Regions from separate parts of the Candidatus Pelagibacter sp. PS_31 genome, predicted to be linked through region 2. Evidence: riboswitches for the same ligand, from Rfam matches in the RefSeq annotation. Region 2 holds a riboswitch; the other holds the start of a gene.
The links. Region 2 has a riboswitch for S-adenosylmethionine ahead of AC5SLN_RS02170 (OsmC family protein). Riboswitches for the same ligand answer to the same signal wherever they lie in the genome.

Region 1: another riboswitch for S-adenosylmethionine. It lies ahead of AC5SLN_RS02915 (O-acetylhomoserine aminocarboxypropyltransferase/cysteine synthase family protein); the one in region 2 lies ahead of AC5SLN_RS02170 (OsmC family protein).

What each region holds. Positions count from the first base shown of each region.
Region 1 is NZ_CM182069.1:522,751-532,979, reverse strand. It holds gene AC5SLN_RS02945 (AEC family transporter) at 1-156, opposite strand, end outside; gene AC5SLN_RS02940 (homoserine dehydrogenase) at 156-1,448, opposite strand; gene AC5SLN_RS02935 (hypothetical protein) at 1,449-1,673, opposite strand; gene argC (N-acetyl-gamma-glutamyl-phosphate reductase) at 1,670-2,692, opposite strand; gene rpsI (30S ribosomal protein S9) at 2,727-3,176, opposite strand; gene rplM (50S ribosomal protein L13) at 3,178-3,639, opposite strand; SAM riboswitch class V at 3,779-3,847, shown strand; gene AC5SLN_RS02915 (O-acetylhomoserine aminocarboxypropyltransferase/cysteine synthase family protein) at 3,852-5,180, shown strand; gene AC5SLN_RS02910 (COX15/CtaA family protein) at 5,173-6,183, opposite strand; gene AC5SLN_RS02905 (chorismate mutase) at 6,226-6,516, shown strand; gene AC5SLN_RS02900 (50S ribosomal protein L33) at 6,519-6,710, opposite strand; gene AC5SLN_RS02895 (MerR family transcriptional regulator) at 6,712-7,089, opposite strand; gene AC5SLN_RS02890 (integration host factor subunit alpha) at 7,079-7,381, opposite strand; gene plsX (phosphate acyltransferase PlsX) at 7,381-8,385, opposite strand; gene rpmF (50S ribosomal protein L32) at 8,400-8,582, opposite strand; gene AC5SLN_RS02875 (ubiquinol-cytochrome C chaperone family protein) at 8,590-9,057, opposite strand; gene AC5SLN_RS02870 (hypothetical protein) at 9,056-9,520, shown strand; gene AC5SLN_RS02865 (sodium-translocating pyrophosphatase) at 9,522-10,229, opposite strand, start outside.
Region 2 is NZ_CM182069.1:398,693-408,921, forward strand. It holds gene AC5SLN_RS02115 (hypothetical protein) at 1-292, shown strand, start outside; gene AC5SLN_RS02120 (Glu/Leu/Phe/Val family dehydrogenase) at 310-1,710, shown strand; gene AC5SLN_RS02125 (pentapeptide repeat-containing protein) at 1,781-2,317, shown strand; gene AC5SLN_RS02130 (DMT family transporter) at 2,332-3,216, opposite strand; gene AC5SLN_RS02135 (c-type cytochrome) at 3,295-3,723, shown strand; gene AC5SLN_RS02140 (DUF4396 domain-containing protein) at 3,729-4,166, shown strand; gene AC5SLN_RS02145 (hypothetical protein) at 4,174-4,356, shown strand; gene AC5SLN_RS02150 (hypothetical protein) at 4,353-4,517, shown strand; gene AC5SLN_RS02155 (hypothetical protein) at 4,715-5,674, opposite strand; gene AC5SLN_RS02160 (DUF1737 domain-containing protein) at 6,122-6,328, shown strand; SAM riboswitch class V at 6,624-6,688, shown strand; gene AC5SLN_RS02165 (homocysteine S-methyltransferase family protein) at 6,758-7,819, shown strand; SAM riboswitch class V at 7,823-7,887, shown strand; gene AC5SLN_RS02170 (OsmC family protein) at 7,892-8,443, shown strand; gene AC5SLN_RS02175 (NAD(P)/FAD-dependent oxidoreductase) at 8,561-9,904, shown strand; gene AC5SLN_RS02180 (hypothetical protein) at 9,930-10,115, shown strand; gene AC5SLN_RS02185 (NADP-dependent oxidoreductase) at 10,228-10,229, opposite strand, start outside.

The DNA of each region.
Region 1 (10,229 bases), 120 kb from region 2:
AGAATATATTATCATTGCTGGAGTACCAATATTTGCTGCAAAGGTAGTAATAAAAGATGTATCTAATTTCGGATTATTTTTGCCAAGATAATAACCAATACCAACAACAAAAAAGACAGGAAATAAAACCTCAAACAGTTTTAGATATATTTCCATTAATTATAAATTCTAATCAATGTTGGGTATCTTAGAATATTTTTGTCTTTATTAAAAACAGAAAGACAGTTCTTAGAATTAAGTTCATTAGTTTTATGAGTAATAATAACAATTGTAGCTTTATTATTTTTTTTATCAGGTGTTTGAATTAATCTTTTTACTGAAATTTTATACTTAGCTAATCTGTTAGTAATTGTTGATAAAACTCCAGGTTTGTCTTTAACTTCAAATCTCAAATATAGTGAATTTACATAATTATTAACGTTGTAACATTTTATTAATTTACGTTTAGTGCCTGGAATGCCAAATGGCTTCTTAATATTACCTCTTAAAATTGAAAGTAAATCTGATAATAAAGATGAAGAAGTAGGTCCAGGGCCAGCTCCCTCCCCTTGCAATATACTTTCACCCACAGGTTTTCCTTCGAGAATAACAGCATTCATAACACCACCAACGTTACCAATATAAGAATTTTTACTAACTAAGCATGGGTGTACAGTTTCAAAAAGTTGGCCATTAATTAGTTCTGAAATGCCAAGAAGTTTTATTCGTAAATTTAATTGATTGGAAATTTCTATGTCTTTTAATTCAATTTTTTCAACACCCTCCATTAAGCATTTATGTTTTGAAATTTTAGTATTAAAAGCTAGAGCAGACAAAATTCTTACTTTAGCAAATGCATCAAAACCATTTAAATCTAATTTAGGGTTACCTGGTTCAGCGTATCCCAATTGCTGAGCTTTTTTTAATACGCTAGAAAAACTATCATTAGAATTTTCCATTTCTGAAAGAATATAGTTAGAAGTACCATTTAAAATTCCATAAACTTTAGAAATTTTGTTAGTTGCAAGACCCTCTTTAATGGTTCTTAATATTGGAATACCACCAGCAACAGATGCTTCAAATTCTAAATTAACATTATTTTCCTCTGCTAATTTTCCTAAAAAATCACCATGTTTAGAGATAAGTGCTTTATTAGGAGTGATTACATGTATTTTATTTTTTAATGCAGTTTCCACAACTTTTTTTGAAATCCCATCTGACATACCTATAGCTTCAAATAAAATATCTACTTTGGTCTTTTTAAAAATTTCTAATGGGTTTTTAAAAAATATTTTCTTATTAACTTTAAATCTTCTTTTTTTAGAAATGCTTCTTGCTGAAACAGCTACTACGTTAATTTTTTTTCCTGTCTTAAGTTCAATATCTTTTTTTTTAGTATTAAGTTCATTTAACAAATAAATACCAACTTGTCCTAGACCAACTACAGCAATGTTGATTATATTTTTCATCTATTGGTTAATATCTGGGTATTCTGCATTTTTTGAATAATCTTTAAGAAAGAGGTTAAATTCATCAAAAGTCATAGATTTGTAATCACCGGTTTTTTTTAATATTTGAGAAAGTTTTTTGACATCATTAGACTTTTTAATAGGATCTTCATTCCAATAAGTAGACTCTTTGTTTAATGAGCACGAAGTTAAAAATACAATCAAAGATAAAAATAAGTATTTCAAATTAATCCTTTTGTTTCATTAAAACCATATTTGATATTCATATTTTGTATTGCTTGACCTGCCCCACCTTTAATCAAATTATCAATAACAGATAAAATAATAACTCTATTTTTATACTTAGTTTTACAAATTACTATAGAGCAATTATTTGTGTTAATTACGTCATTTGTACTTAACAATGAATTTGTTTTTAAAATTTTAACGAATCTGTTTTTTGAATATTGACTCTTTAAAGTATTTTCTAAATTTTTAATACTTACACCTTTGTTAAGGTCTAGATAAATTGTGCTAAGTATCCCTCTAAACATTGGTGCTAAATGGGGTGTGAATGTAAAAGAAAATTTCTTTTTAGTGTAGTTTTTGATTTCTTGTTGAATTTCAGAGTTATGTCTATGGAAACCCACACCATAAGCGCTTAAGGATTCATAAAGATTTTTATCCTTATATTTTTTATGTACACCTCTCCCAGCACCAGAGTAACCAGATTTTGAATCTATAATAACATTATCTGTTTTTATTAAATTTTTCTTAACTAAAGGAATAAGTGGTAAAAGTATTGATGTTGGGTAGCAACCAGGACATCCAATAATATTAAATTTCTGTAATTTGTCACCATTGATTTCTGGTAATGAATAAATTGATTTTTTAATATTTTTGACAGATCTATGTTTTTGTTTGTACCATTTTAGATAATTTGATGCTTTATTAAGTCTAAAGTCTGCAGCTAAATCAATTAATATATTGTGTTTTAATAAATCATTTGAAATATCTTGTGCTTCACCATTAGGTAGAGCTGTAAAAACAAGGTCTATGTTTTTTAAAAGTTCTTTATTGTATCTAATAATTTTAGGTAATTTTTTTGAACTTAATGATTTTTCATAACTAGAGATATTTTTTCCAACAGAGGTATTACCACAAAGATATTTAATGTTAACATTGCTGTGTTTAACTAATAATTTAATTAATTGAACACCAATATAACCAGTTGATCCAGCAACTAAAACATTAAGCTTAGGCATTTTTTTATTATAACAGTTTAGAGTTAAAAAAGAATTATCTTTTCGAGAATTGGAAGCTTCTTCTTGCTTTTCTACGACCAGGTTTTTTTCTTTCAACCGATCTAGAGTCTCTAGTATTAAGCTTTTCTGTCTTAAGTACTGCTCTATTCTCTGAATCAAATAAGATTAATGCTTTAGCAATACCATGAACCATTGCACCAGCTTGACCAGTATGTCCACCACCTGCTACACTACATCTTACATCATAATCAGTGGCTTGGTTTATAATCTCAAATGGTCTTGTGATTTGCATTTTGTGACTTCCGCTAGTGAAATACTCATCCATAGTTCTGCCATTAACGTAAATTTTGCCAGTACCTTTTTTCACCCAAATTTTTGCAATAGATTTTTTTCTTCTACCAGTTGCGTATTTACTATCTTTAAAATCTAATTTAATTTTAGGTTTTTTTGTAGATACTTTATTTGGTGTAGCTGCTGTTTCCATATTAATTTCTTATTAGATTTTTACTGTTTAATTTACCTAGGTCTAAAAGTTTTGGGTTTTGTGATGCATGAGGGTGTTCTTCACCAGCATAAATTTTTACTTTAGTTAATTGTTTTCTTCCTAGAACTCCACCAGGTAACATTCTTTTAATAGCTAATTTTAATGTCTCGCCAGGTTTATTTTTTTCTAATAATTTTTCAGGAGTAATTTCTTTAATTCCACCTGGGTGACCAGTATGTCTATAATATTTTTTATCTTTAAATTTTTTTCCTGTGAACTTTGCTTGTTCAACATTTTTAACAACAACAAAATCACCATCATCCATATGAGGTGTAAAAGTTGTTTTATTTTTTCCTCTAACAATCATAGCGATAATAGAAGCTAATCTGCCAACTACAGCATTTTTAGCATCAATCTCAAACCAGTTACTGTTTAAATCACCACTTTTTAGAAATTTTGTCATTGTGCGAGGATTAATACTATTATTAGATATAATGTCAATTTTATATTTCCCTTGCAATATCTTGCTTAAATGATATTTCTATATAGCCGATTTGTTCCTATTGCAGGCTAGTTATTGCTAAAAAGGATTTTTTACCCACATTATCGGTAGGCGCATTTGAACTGTATTGTACGCCTTGCATAAAGCAAAAGTACTAAAAAAGGAGTATTAAGATGAGTACAAAAAGACAAAACCCTGAGACTATAGCTATACATGGTGGTGATTATAGAAGCGATCCAACAACCAAAGCAGTAGCAGTTCCAATTTATAGAACAACATCGTATCAATTTGATAGTACTGAACATGCTGCGAATTTGTTTGCTCTTAAGGAATTTGGAAATATTTATACAAGAATAATGAATCCAACAAATGATGCTCTTGAAAAAAGAGTTGCTTCATTAGAAGGAGGATTAGCCTGTTTAACAGTAGCATCTGGACAAACCGCATCAACTTTTGCAATTTTAAACGTTGCACAAGCCGGAGATAATATAGTCAGCTCTACGGATTTATATGGAGGTACTATTTCGTTATTCACGCATACATTAAGTAAACTTGGTATTGAGGTTAGATATGCAGACCCTTCTGACCCAAAAAACTTTGAAAAAGCTGTTGATGATAAAACTAGAGCTTTTTATGGTGAGACTTTACCAAATCCTTATTTGAGAGTTTTTCCAATTAAAGAAGTTTCTGATATTGGTAAAAAATACAATATACCATTAATAATGGACAACACAGCTGCCCCTGTAATTTGCAAACCTTTAGAACATGGTGCTGCTGTAGTAGTTTATTCATTAACAAAATATATAGGTGGTCACGGTACAGTTGTAGGTGGAGCTTTAGTTGATGGAGGTAATTTTGATTGGACAGCTGATCCCAAAAGACAACCTTTATTTAACGAACCTGACGCAAGTTACGGTGGAGCTATATGGGGAAAAGTGGTTCCAGAATTAACTGGGGCTAATGTTTCTTTTGCAGTAAGAGCGCGGGTTACATTGCTAAGAGATCTTGGTTCTGCCCTATCACCTGACAATGCATTTGGAATTATTCAAGGGCTTGAAACAGTTGCTCTTAGAATGAAACAACACTGCTCAAATGCATCAAAAGTTGTTGACTATTTAAAGAAAAATAAAGAAGTAACAAGAGTAATCTATCCAACAGAACATGAGGGTAAAATTGCTGATCGTGCTAAAAAATACCTAAATGAAGGAAATGGTGGTTTAGTTGGTATAGAGCTCAAAGGTGGTATTGAAGCAGGTAAGAGATTTATCGAGTCTTTAAAAATGTTTTATCATGTTGCAAATATTGGAGATGCAAGAAGTTTAGCAATTCATCCTGCAACAACAACTCATAGTCAGTTAACAGAAAAAGAATTGTTAGCCTCAGGTGTAACTCCTGGATACGTAAGATTATGTATTGGTATTGAGCATATAGATGACATTATTGAGGATTTAGACCAAGCTTTAAATAAATCTTCTAAAGGGAATTTGAAAGCAGTTAGTTAGAGTTTTTATATAATATCAAAAAATAAGAACTCAAAACTAATATTGAACCTAGCTGGTGTAGTGAAGCGTATGTAATCTCTACACCAGAAATCAAAGTTATAATTCCTAAAAAAATTTGAAACAAGATAGCAACATCAAAAAATAATACATATTTAAAATCATATTGTTTTTTAAAATAGATAAAATTTAAAATAATTATAAAAAATAAAAGCAAATATGCAGTTGATCTATGCAAAAATTGAATAATTGATGGGTTGTTAAATAATTGAGTAGTAATTAAATCACCATAACTAACATCATTTGGAAAAAAACCACCATTCATATCAGGCCATGAATTATAGATGAGACCACCATCTAAACCTGATAAAAAAGCACCCAATACAATCTGCAAAACTATCAATTTAAGTATAAATAATAAAAATAAATTTGGAATTTTATTTTCAAATTTTTTAATTTTATGAATATCTAAAATATACCAAAAAATTAAACATAAAATAAATAAAGCCAAAGATAAATGAATGCTAAGTCTAAAGTGACTAACGTCATTATTTTCAATTAATCCGCTAGATACCATATACCAACCAATGAACCCCTGAAGACACACAAGAAAAAAAATCCAATAATATTTATTAGAATAATGCAGGGTTTTTTTAAAATAGAGAGTGAAGAAAAGCAAAGGCACTAAAGTAAACAAACCTACAAATCTTGCTAACAATCTATGAGCATACTCCCAATAAAAAATCACTTTAAATTCATCTAAGGACATGCCGTAGTTAATATTTTTATATTCAGGAATTTTTTTGTACTCTGAGAAATAAAAATTCCACTCATTAATATTCATAGGTGGGAGTATTCCAGTAAAGAGCTCCCAGGCTGTGATTGATAAACCAGAGTCTGTTAGTCTAGTAAGACCACCGACAGCTACCATAAGAACAATTAATGAAAATAAAGTTATTAACCACAATTTCAAATATTTTATATAGTTGTCGCTATTTACAAACATAAATTATACTTATAATAATTATCTTAATAACCAATTGAATAAATGTCGCCTACAAATAAAAAAAAACTAAATCAGATTAGAATTAAGCTTGATAAACTTGATAATGATTTACTTAAATTAATCAAAAAAAGATCTTCTCTAGTCAATGAAGTGCTAAAAGTAAAAATACATAAAAAAGAAATAATTGATCAAAAAAGGATCAATTTTATACTTAAAAAAATTAAAAAAAAATCAATACAAACTAATATTGACCCAAAAATCACTAATAGAATTTGGAAAAATATGATTTGGTCTTTTATTGATTACGAAAAAAGAAATTTTAGAAAAAAATAATACTATTTACTGTGTGGAGGTAATTTTTTTTCCACAAACATTTCATGTTTTCTTGTAGAAGGGTTATATTTCTTTGCAGACAATTTAACTTTAGCTTTTTCACCACCCGCAGGTTTTTTAACATAATAAAAAAAAGGACTATCAGGTTTAGCCTCTGGTACTAATCTAACTTTAACGTGCGTTTTTTTTGCCATTTTATTTTAAACTTTTTATTTTTTTTATTAAATCAGAAATCTTCTTAAGTTTATTTTTTAAATTATAATCAGCATTTATAGAATTATTTGGTAATTCGTCAAGTTTTAATGATTTATCAGAATTAAGAACTTTTTTAACACCAATAATTGTCATTCCTTGATCTTTGAGTAGATATTTAACTTTTTTTAAAACCTCAATAGTATCATTATTATAATATCTTCTATTACCATTTAAAATTTTTGGCTTAATTTGCTTAAATTCCTTCTCCCAAAATCGAATAGTATGAGTATTCAAGGTTCCTTTTTTTTTGTTTACAAGACCAAGAATTTTAGCTACCTCACCTATTGACTTATAAGCGTCATTATTTTTATGAATCATTCTTAGAATTTACCAAATCTTTAAATTCCTTAGAAGCTTTAAATAAAACGACATCTCTATTAGATATAGTTGTTTGTTCTTTTGTTTTGGGGTTTCGTCCAATTCTACTTTTCTTTGCTCTTATAGAAAAAGTACCAAATTTAGAAAGCTTTAATTTTTTTTCTATTTTTAAATTGTCTACTATTGTGATTAGAAAATCATCAATCAAATTTTCAGATATATTTTTTGAAAAACCAATTTGCATATAAATTGAATTTATAAGATCTTTTTTTGTTAAGTTGGTTCTTTGCATTAACTTATGTTGTTTCTTATCTTTTCTATTAAATTTCCAGTGACAATTCTAGTGCAAACACTTAATGAGTTTGAAAAGCCTATATAATCTGTTCCACCATGGCTTTTAATAACAGGAGAATCTAAACCTATGAAAATTGCACCATTATAAAGTCTTGGATCTAATCTTTCTTTAAATTTTTTTAAATTTGAAATATTTAGTAAAGATGAAATTTTACCAATAATATTACCTGTCATGGCTTTCTTTAATTCACTTGTAATAAAATTTGCAGTACCTTCGGCTGTCTTCAAAGCAATATTTCCAGTAAATCCATCAGCAACGATAACATTTACATCGCCATTCATTAACTGATTACCTTCTATATAACCCTTAAACTCAAAGTCAGTGTTATTTCTTTGATTTAATTGTTGGTAAGTTTCTTTGATAATCTCATTACCTTTAATTTCTTCAGAACCTATATTTAATAAAGCAACTTTAGCGGTATCATCAGGATATAACGATTTAAATAACGAAGATCCCATTATAGAAAAATCAATTAAATTTTTTGGACTACATTCGATATTAGCTCCCAAATCTAGCACAACACTCATATTCTTTTTATTTGGCCATAAAGCAGAAAGAGCTGGTTTATCAATGTTTTCAATCATATTTAGATTAAGTTTTGAAATAACAAGTAATGCTCCAGTGTTACCAGCAGAAATAACTATGTCAGATTTTTTTTCTTTAACACTTTGTATGGCTAACCACATACTAGTGTTTTTTCCTCTTTTGGCTCCTTCTAAAGGACTATCAGTTCCTTTAACCAAATCTTTAGTGTGAATTATTTCATATGAAGATGTGGGTAATTGATCATTTATATAATTTCTGATTTTTTCCTTATCACCAAAAATTTGATAAAAAGTATTAGTGTTACTTTTATAATGATGATTAATTCCATCAATAATTTTTTTTGGTGAATTATCTCCACCCATTGCATCAACTGCAATTTTTATTATTTTGCTCATTTAATTTTGGACTTTTATTCCTTAGAATCTAAAACTTGTCTACCTCTATACATGCCTGTTTTTAGGTCTAAGTGATGAGATAATCTGTATTCTCCAGATTTCTTGTCCTCAACAATATTGGTAGATTTGAACTTCATATTCTGAGCTCTTCTCATTCCAGTTCTTGACGGTGATTGTTTTCGTTTAGGTACAGCCATAATAAAATTACTGCTTAACTACACCTTTTATATAAGAATTTAAAGTATTATTTTTTAAATTTAACCTATAATCTTCAAAATATTTAACTAAATACTCAATATTAGATGAATTATCTAAAAAATTTACCAAAATAGAGTTTCGAGATTCAATATCTAATTCATCCCAACTGTGAATTTTGTCTATCATTCCATAAAATAAGTTTAGGTAATCTTTCATTTTTTTATTAATTGATTGGTCACCATAACCAATTTCCCTGATGCTTAATTCAACTTGTCTGAAGGTAAAATCATAAATCTCTTGTAGTATTTTTTTATCATTATTTTTCTTATAAACATTCAAAAAGAAAGCAAAATGCAGTAAAAAAAAAATCAATCTATCAGAAAAAGTATCCTGATTTTTAAAATCCCTATACAAATCTTTATTTCTAGTTAATTTAACTAAATTGTTGTAAATATTTAAATATTCTCTGCTCATGAAAAATTATTTTTATTTAATTGTTATTTTTTTATTTATTTCAAATTGTACATTAAATAAAGTTATAAAACATCACGGAGTACATTTTTTAGATAAGAAGAATGAAAAACTTATAATTGGTAAAACAAATAAAAACGATATAATTGAACTTTTAGGGCCCCCTTCAACAAAAGGGGCTTTTAATCAGGAATTATGGATTTATATGGAAATACAAACTAGCTCCTCAAAACTATCAAATTTAGGGAAAAAAGAATTGTTAAAAAATAACATCTTACTATTGGATATTGATAACAGAGGAGTTTTATCAAAAAATGTTTTTTTTACTAAAGAAGACATGAACTATATAAAATTTTCTGAAGACACAACTCAAATGAGTTATTCTAAAAATAATTTTATATATGAATTTTTGTACTCAGTAAGACAAAAAATAAACGACCCTCTTGGTAAAAAAAAAATAAATTAATTTAACCAGCAATCACCGCCAACAATAGCAAAGCCACAATATTTGTAATTTTAATCATTGGATTAACAGCAGGACCGGCAGTATCTTTGTAAGGATCTCCAACAGTGTCACCTGTTACGGCAGCTTTGTGTGCTTCAGAACCTTTTCCACCGTGATTTCCGTCCTCAATATACTTTTTTGCATTATCCCAAGCACCACCACCCGCAGTCATTGAAACAGCTACAAATAAACCTGTAATAATTACACCTAACAACATTGCACCTACAGCAGCTAGAGCAGCAACTTGACCGCCTATAGCTAGTATTACAAAGTATAAAACAATAGGAGAAAGAACTGGCAATAACGAAGGTATAATCATTTCTCTAATTGCAGCTAAAGTTAATAAATCTACTAATTTAGCATAATCAGGTTTTTGTTTACCCTTCATGATACCTGGATATTTTTTAAATTGTCTTCTTACTTCAACAACCACTGCACCACCTGCTCTACCAACAGCTTGCATACCCATTGATCCAAATAAATATGGAAGCATTCCACCAATTAATAAACCAACTACAACGTAAGGATTTGATAAATCAAAAGTTACAACAATTCCTTCAAGCTTTGAACCTGCTACACCTGAAAAGTGCTTGATGTCCTCAACATAAGCTGCAAATAATACTAGAGCACCTAAGCCTGCTGAACCTATAGCATAACCTTTAGTAACAGC
Region 2 (10,229 bases):
AACAAGACTTGCAAGAAGTTTAAAACAAAAAAATGACAGCCCAAGATCAGGCACCCATAGAGTGGTGGTTAAGAAATACCTTGAAAAACTAGGTTGGCAGTGGACGCCGACTATGTTTATTGGTCAAGGCTGTAAAGTTCATTTGAAAAAAGATGAACTTCCAAGTGGGACTTTAATTGTATCTTGCTCAAAACACATAACTGTTGTTAAAGATGGTGTCTTGCATGATACATATGATTGTTCAAGACGGGGCACACGTTGTGTTTATGGTTATTGGAAAAAAATAAATTAAAGATATAATAATTATTAATGAGCTTTAAAGATAACGTTAATTTACATGTAGATAAATCAGCTAAATTACTAAATTTTAGTGATGATTTACTTGAACATTTAAAATCTATTCATTCATTAATTAAAGTAAATGTGGGTGTTGTCCTAGATGGTAAAATTAATAATTTTACTGGATGGAGAGCCGTTCACTCAGAGCACATTCTTCCAACTAAAGGTGGACTAAGATATTCAGAAACGGTTGATCAAGATGATACAGAAGCTCTAGCATCTTTGATGACTTATAAATGTGCAATAGTTAATATTCCTTTTGGAGGAGCTAAAGGGGGTTTAAAAATTAATCCTAAAAATTATACCATGCCCCAACTTAGAGAAATTACTAAAGCCTTTGCTAGTAAACTAATTAATAAAGGTTTTATTTCTCCAGCATTAAATGTACCAGCTCCAGATGTTGGAACGTCTGAAAGAGAAATGGAATGGATTTTAGAGACTTATAAAACACTTAAACCAGATGATATAAATTATAGAGGTTGCGTAACAGGTAAACCCTTACACAGAGGAGGTATTGCTGGCAGAACTGAGGCTACCGGTAGAGGTATTGAAGAAGTAGTTAGAGAAATATTTAGGCATGAAGATGTTGTTAAAGAAGCAAGATTGAAAAATGAATTAAAGGATAATGAAATTATAGTTCAAGGTTTTGGTAATGTTGGAAGTAATTTAGCCAAACATTTATATAATAGAGATAATGCAAAGATTATAGCCATAGGAGAGTTTGATGGTTATTTATATAATAAAAAAGGCATTGATATAAATGCACTAATTGAATTTTATAAGACAAATAAAACTATCAATAATCCTAAACTTGGAAAATTTAAAAACAATCCAAGTGAACTTTTAGAATTAGATTGTGATATTTTAATTCCAGCTGCATTAGAAAATGCAATCACCATTGATAACGTAGATAAAATTAAAACGAAATTAATAATTGAGGCTGCAAATGGACCCATTTCATTTGAGGCGGATCAAAAATTATTTGAAAAAGGCGTTATGATTATTCCTGATATCTATGTCAATGCAGGGGGTGTTGTGGTTTCTTATTTTGAGTGGGTAAAAGATATTTCTCATATACGTTTTGGTAGAGTTGAAAAAAGATTTCAAGAACAAAAAATATTAGACATTATTGATTTGATAGATAAAAAAACTAATACTAAAACAGATTTTGACACCATTAAAAAAATTATTCATGGTGCTGATGAAGAGGACTTAGCTTTTTCAGGTCTAGAAGACAGTATGAGAAATGCATTTATTGAAATTTATAATGCTAAAAAACAAATAAAAAAATCCTTTAGAGAAAGTGCTTATTACGTATCTCTAAAGAAGATAAGAAACTTCTATACCGTAGAAGGCTTCCCTAAACGATAAATAGCGGCTTAATTTTACCTATAATTAAATTAATAGAAGACTCCCGATCTATGATTTGTTAGCATTTGTCATGATAAAATTAATAAGAGCAGGCTTTATAAGCAAGCTTTTTACCATTTTATTTTTAAGTTTATGGTTATCTAGTGGCGCTAAAGCAGGTTGTGATGATGCACCAGTTGATGGAGTGGATTATTCTAATTGTCAATTCTCAGAAGGCCAAGATTTAAGTAGAGCCTATATACCAAACTCTAATCTATCTTTTATTAGTTTTATTAAAGTTACCTTTGATAAAGGGGTAATGATGAATGCAACATTAGCTAATGGTAATTTTGTAGAATCTTCTTTTATTAGAACGAATTTATATGAAGCAAATCTTGAAGGGGGTATTTTTGAAAAAGCTAACTTTTCAAGTGCTAATTTAACAAGAGTAAACTTTAAAGGAGCTTCACTAATTGAGACTAACTTTACTAACAGTAATCTTTTTGAAGCAGATTTAACGGGTGCTAATATTTTAAATGCTACTTTTGAAGGCGCTAATCTTAATAACGCAGTTTGGATTGATGGAACTAAATGTTTACTAGGTTCTATTGGTAAATGTAATAAATAAAAAATTCTTAAGAATTATTTTATAGGCTTAATTTTTTGATTAATAACGAGCACTGCTCCAATTATTAAAATAGGTAAACCTATTATTAAATCTTGTTGCCATTCTAAGTTTTCAAATATTGTTGAGATTAATAAAGCAAGTACAGGCATCACAACTCCTACATAACCCGCTCGACCAGCTCCAACTTTTTCTAATAATCTTAAATAAAAAATAAAAGCAAATATCGAGCCAACTATTGATAGATAAGCAAGGGATGTGATATAACTGAAGCTATATTCAAATAATAATTCAGTGCCTTTTATCTGAGTGATTAATAGTGTGACTAGTGAACCATAAAGCATTGAATACGCAAGTGTTGGTATTAATGAAAAGTTGTTATTTAAGTTTCTTTGGTGAACCATATTTCCTGTTGATGCAGAAAATGTACCAAGTAAGGCTAAAAATAATCCAACATGCGTTCCATTAGCAAAGCTGAAATTGAAAATCTCATCATTAAAGATGATAATAATTCCAATCATCCCAATACTTGCTCCAAGTAAAGTTTTTAAAGAAGGTTTCTTTTTAAAGTAAAAGCCTTCTCCTAAAATATTCATAATAACCACCGTTGAAAAGACAACTGCTGGAAATGCGCTTATTAAATAAGTGTTTGATAGATAAAAGAAAACATAGTTTAGTGAGTAGAGACAAACACCAAAGAGTAAAAACCAAAGATGCTGATTAAAAGAAAACTTAAGATTTTTCTTCTTATAAATTAAATAAACAAAAATAACTATTGCAGCTATCAAAAATCTATAAAACACCGATACTAATGGATCAACGTAACCTAATTGAAACTTGATGACATACCAAGTAGGGGACCAGCAAAAAAGTGTGACAATAAATAAGAAAAAATTGTTCATTATTAAGGACTATAATCAATCAATCTTAAAAAAATATAAGATTAATCTAACAATTTTTAATATATAAATTTATTAGTTATGAAAAAAATACTTCTAATTTTAACTCTACTTATATCATTAAGTAGCTTTTCTTATTCTGACAATCATTATCCAATCACGAGAGATTCTGAATTAATGATTGCTAGAGGTAAAATTGCCTACCAAAATAATTGTGCAAGCTGTCATCAAGTTAATTTGTCAGGTGCTGAAAATTGGAAGGGTGTTGATGAAGATGGCCATAGAAAAGCACCACCTTTAAATGGTACAGGACACACTTGGCACCATGATGATGAAACACTACATAAAATTATTAAGTATGGTTTAGTTGGAATAATTAGTGACTATGAAGGAAAAATGGGTGGTTTTGGAGATAAATTAAATGACAAAGATATAGATTCAGTTTTAGCCTATATTAAAAGTTTTTGGCCAGATGATTATTACAAACATCAAATAAATTTAAGTAAATAAATTAAATGGCAACTGATACATTTCATTGGTCGTGTAAACACACGTGGCGAAAAAGTGCTAAGAATACGATGTGGTGTGTTATCGGTTGTGCAATTGGTGACTTTGGAACCATACTATTTTTTCAGTTAAGTAAAATTCCTTTTCCAGTATTAGGTATTATGACTTTAGCAATCATAAATGGTTTATTAACCAGCATTATGCTTGAAACTTTTATTTTAATGAGACAAAATTTTAAATTAATTAATGCTTTAAAGACCGCCTGTGGAATGAGTTTCATCTCAATGGTTAGTATGGAAATTTCAATGAATGCTACAGATTATTTTTTAACTGGTGGAGCGATGCTAACTTGGTGGGTGGTACCTATTATGTTAACTGCGGGATTTTTAACACCATGGCCTTATAATTATTGGAGACTTAAAAAATTCAATCAAGCCTGTCATTAAATATTAAATGGTTACAACTTCTGAAATTATATTAGCAATTATTATTGTTGCCTTATCTGTTGTTATGCCTATCTATTATTATTACCAAAGGAAGAAAAACCCTAAGCAAGATAATAAAGCTCAAGATAACCCTGAGATTAAAAATTATATTGATAGAATTAATGAAATTACCCGTAAAAAACATAAATGAAAAAACGTTTATCAGGGTGCAGTGAGTGTGGAGATGATACAGCCATCTTAACACAAGTAAGCTCAGGACCAGAGGTGATCTTACTTTGCACAGATTGCTATAATCTTAAACATTCAAACGAAACACAAAACCAAATCAGTTATGAAGAAGAAAAAAGCTAAAAAATTAAAGACTAAAAAATCTGCACCTAATTTCTACGGTCTTGGTAAATTTAATTACCTTATCTTTAAATTTCTCTGTTCACGGTTTAAGCTTAAATAGCTAATACTTGAATTGCTTAGCTTAGATTAAATTATTAAGCCCTAAGCAATAAATTAAATGCTTAGAGCTAATAATTACAATGTTATGTCTTACTTCCTTAAAACCAATTGTTAGGAATAATGATGTAGTGAATTGCAAGTACAATTGCAACTGACACCGTCAATCCTATAGTCATTTTAAGAAAGTCTTTACCAATTAGTGGAAACACATATTTGAATTTATAATCACTATTCATTGATGCGATTGCTAATTCTCTTCCACACAATAGTCCAACAAACACCCAAGTTGTTGACATTGGCAAGTCATTAAGTTCTTTAAAGTAATAAAGAACCGCAGCATAAATAATATTGATTATGGTTGCTGATCTTGCGTACCTTGTGCCAGTTTTTTCTAAGACAACCTTTTGAATAGTTCCACCATGAATGTAGAAGATATAAAAAAGTAGTGCTGTAAAGTAAGCTAGTACAATTAATAATAAGTTAACATCAATTTGTCTTGGAAGATAAACTGCAATGTTAGCTACATCATGAGATAACCAAACCCACCATAACCAAGCAGAAGTTACCCAAACAGAGTTACGCCAAAAGCCAATCCATTTGTCTTCAACTTCATCTAGTTTTTCATTAATAAATTTTGAAATAACGACCCAGCAAATATAAGCAGCCGTTGCAGCTAAACCATAGCCGACAACACTTTTCATAAGCATCTTCTCAAGCACCACCGTTGATGCAAAAGCTGATAAAACTAAGAAGGTTGTTGAAACCGGTATTCCTATTCTTGTTAATATTAGAAGTATTCCTGGTGCCACTGCGTGATACCATTGTATTTCTTGGAAAGGTATTCTTGTTAGTCTGCCGTAAGAGATATCTCCATCATTACTATACCAGCCCCAAGTAATAGCAAGTATCATTACAAATGATGCAGCGCTTGCAAGCGTATACCATTTAAACCATTTTTGTTTTGACGCGATAAAAGTTCCCAATGTCTGAATTGAGTCATTTGCAATAACGCTATATCCCGCTAAAGCAAAGCCTACTATCGTATATATTAAGGTCATTTCCATTTTTCTATTTTCCTATTTTATGTTTTTTTTATTGTTTTTCATTTCGAACGATTCTTAGTCTTAAGGTCGATTTAATAGGTTGGTAAAAATATATCTATAGTTAAGTTTATTAGTTTACTTTGGGGAGAGTTGATTCATCAATCTTTATATTATTCGAAGTTAAAATCTAGCTAGAGAATTTAATAATAAGTTTTAAGAGGAGTTGATTCATCATCATTTATATTAATTAATGATTTTGTCTAGTTGAATAATGACTTAAATTTCATTTAATACAGGATTATAATTAACATAAATATAACACTTAATGAGTTATATGAATTTATTGATAAAAGTATTTAAAAGATTCTCTATTACAAAAATTCTTAACCAATCTTATTATTTCATTAAGTAATAATCGTCCTAGATATAGACACCCGATTTAGGACTTGTTAAGGTCTGATTATGAAAGGTTATAGATTTATTACAAGTGACGACACTTCAGAATTTTGCCATCGTGTCACGGAGGCCATATCCAATGGATGGAAATTGTATGGTGAACCCAAAATGACTTTTGATAAAAAAAGAGGGGTCATGCGTTGTGCTCAAGCAGTTATAAAAAATTCACCTCAGAAGAAGTATTCCAAAAAGATGAAGCTATCATCGATATAAATGGCAGATCAGATATTACCCTTTGTTTATATGCTAGGGATACTCTTATTAGTACTCCCAGCTTTTCTACAATCTAATTCTAAATTAAAGCAATTCTTAACTAATCTTAGTATTTGGATTGTCATTATTCTCATAATTTTAACTATTATTTATTTTTTCAATTGACAGTTTGAGAGAAAGTTGATTATATTTAGTTGCGCTGATTTAAGTTAAATTGCAGAGCGCGTTATAAATCCTGCTAAAGCGACGCTTCAACCACCGCTTTAGTCAGGTGGTTTTTTTTTATCTTTCATAAAATTAAACCGGGCAGTTGAACCATATTGTGCGCCCTGCATTTGCTTAAGCACTAAAAAGGAGAAAAGAGGCCTATGGATTTAACCCTCTTGTTATTTTGTGACCTTTTTTCTCCACAAAACTCGGAGAAAAAAAATGAGCACAAATAGATTAAAAGAAAGATTAGATAAAGGACCTGTTATATGTGCAGAAGGTTTTTTATTTGAAATAGAAAGACGTGGGTACATGTCATCAGGGGAGTTTGTTCCAATGGTGTCATTAGATCATCCTGAAGTTTTAGAGAACTTACATAGAGAATTTCAACACGCAGGATCTGATGTAGTTGAGGCCTTTACTTATAATGGACACAGAGAAAAAATGCGTGTTATTGGTAAAGAAGAACTTCTTGAACCACTAAATCGTTCAGCATTAAAAATTGCTAAAAAAGTAGCACTAGATACTCCTAAAGGATCAAAACCAAATTTGATGGCAGGTAATATTTCAAATTCAAATATCTGGAAACATAATGATCCACAATCTCAAAAAGAAGTTGAAGGAATGTTTACAGAGATGATTGGTTGGGCCGTTGAAGAAGGTGCTGATATGTTAATTGGTGAAACTTTTTATTATGCTGAAGAAGCTTTTAAAGCTTTAGAAGTTATGAAAAAAACAGGTTTACCAACTGTATTAACCATATCTCCAATGGGTGAAAATAAAATGAGAGATGGAAAATCAGTTGTTGATACTTGTAAAGAGCTAGAGCAATTAGGGGCCGATGTTGTTGGTTTAAATTGTTTTAGAGGACCTGCTACTATGTTTCCTTTTTTAAAAGAAATTAGAAAAGCAGTTAAATGTCATGTTGGAGCTTTACCTATTCCTTATAGAACCAGTGAAGATTACCCAACATTTTTTAATCTACCAGATCGAAGCAATTGTCAGTGTCCATCACCTCATGGAAGAACGTTTCCAACAGCATTGGATCCACACTTTTGTAATAGATATGAAATAGGTAAATTTGCAAAAGATGCTTATGAGCTAGGTATTAATTACCTTGGAGTATGTTGTGGAGCAAACCCAATGTTGATTAGGGAAGTTGCTGAGTCAATTGGTTTAACTGTTCCAGCAAGTAAATATCGAGAGAACATGGAAAATCATTTTATGTATGGAAAAAATAAAAGAATTCCAAAACATATGACTGAATATGGAGACAAAGCGTAAATAAATTAAGAAGGGCATTTAACTAAATTGTGCGCCTGACATATGTCGAAGCACTAAAACAGGAGAAAACAAATGAGTAACAATCTAAAAGAAACAATAAGTAATCTACAGAAGGATTTTACAGCCAACCCCAAAAATGCTTTGGTCCAATATGAAAGCAACTCAATTCTTAAAGAAGGACTTCAATCTGTAGTCACTCTTAGAGAGCATAAATTAGTTGTTGATGAACCCAAAAGTTTTGGTGGTAAAGACGAAGGTCCAAGCCCAGTAGAGTTAATATTAGCAGCGTTAGCAACGTGTCAGGAGATAACCTATAAAGCATTTGCTACAGCAGCGGGTATTAATATTGAGAGTGTTAGTGTTAAATTAAAAGGTGAATTAGATCTTCAGGGTTTTTTAGCTTTAAATAAAAACACTAGACCTGGCTTTCAATCCATCTCTGGTACTGTTGATATTAAATCTTCATCACCAAAAGCTGAAATAGATAAATTGATTGATACGGTAAATACACATTGCCCGGTATTAGATATTTTATCAAAAGGAGTTCCTATTAAATTGTTTCAAAAGGTTTCTTCAAGTTCTAATAATAAAGAGCACATAGAGCAAAGAGTAAGTGCTGCTTAACTAATCTAATTTAAGCCCTATGAAAATAGGGCTTAAGTCTTTTAAGTTCATTTCAAATCCTAAAAAATTAGAAGTTTGACTAGAATTAAGTATTAATTGCGTGCTAGGGTCTTGTTAATGAAAAATATTTATCATTCTGATATTTATCAATTTAACACCCCAGTTAGTAGTTATTGGGAAGATCATTCAAGCGAAAATTTAAATCTAGATAAACTTAATAAAGATGTCAGCTCAGAAATTGTTGTAATAGGTGGAGGGTACACTGGTTTATCCTGTGCAATTAATTTAATAGAAAATCATAATTTAGAGGTCATTTTAGTTGAAGCTGGAAAAATAGGTTGGGGGGCTTCATCTCGTAATGCAGGTTTTTGTTGTCTGCCACCAAGTAAGATGTCTTTTAAAAAGATGCAATCTATTTACGGCAATGATGAAACTAAAAAATTCTTTAAAAACTCTGTTGACGGCTCAAATTATACAAAAGACATTATACAAGAATATAATATTGATTGTGATGTAACGGGGGATAGTAATTACGTAGTCGCCCATCACCCAATTAAGTTTAAAGATATTAAAGAACAAGCCAAAGCTTACAAAGAAGAGTTTGGTATTGAAACTGAAATTTATTCAAAAGAAGACTTTGATAAAATTGGCCATGGGGGCACAGAGCAATTTGGAGCTTTTTCATATAAACCTGGTTTTGCAATCAATCCTCTTAAATTTGTTAATGGCATTGCAAAATACGCTTTATCTAAACAATTAAAAATCTTCGAGCACACTAAAGTGGATAAAATTGATAAAGATAAGGGTGCTTATATTTTAAGGACGAAAGAAGGATCTATTCGTTCAAAAAAAATAGTCGTTGCAACAAACGGGTTCTATCAAGAAGGCTTAATCCCAGAGATGAATTCAAGAATTTTACCAGTAATTTCAAATATTATTGTCACCAGAGTCTTAACGAAGCAAGAAATTGACCAACATAATTTTAAAACATTTTCACCAATAGCTAATACTAAAAATCTTTTATATTATTATCGAAAGTTACCTGACAACCGAATTTTATTTGGCACTAGAGGAGATTTAAGTGGCAGTGATCAATCTAATTTAAATATGTCTAAGAAAATGGAAAAATTTTTAAAAGATATTTTTCCTAAATGGAAAGATATTAATATTGATTATAATTGGCGGGGATTAATTGCTTTATCTCAAAAATTAACTCCCTCCATTGGTAAAATTGATAATGAAGAGATTTATTATGGATTTGGTTATAATGGGGTTGGAGTGAGTGCTGCTCCTTGGACTGGAAAACAATTGTCTAAGTTAGTATTATCAAACAGTAAAGAGTTAGATATTTCAAAAATTTACAAAGGATTACCTAAGAAGTTTATCTTCCCCCAGTTAAGAACGTTTTATTTTAGATTAGCGGTGTGGTTTTATGCAATTAAAGACAGATTTAATATTTAAGAAAATATATGATAAAAGTTAATTTATGAATGTATTTATAATTTTATCAGTATTGGTAATTGTTGTTGGGGTTATTTTACTAGTTGCATCACCTGCTGCGTTATTTACTTTAAATTGGAAAGAAAAGTCAGGAAAAGACAAATTTCTAATGTTCTTATTTTATGGTATTTTGGTTTATATAATAAATATCATTTTTTGGATTATTAAATAAAAATATTACCCATTCTCAGGATCTCTTTATCCTTATTTAGTATTAGTTAGTTACTCCATCTAGACACCTGATTAGAGGTTTGATAAACTTAAATAGCTTGATTATTAAAACCCT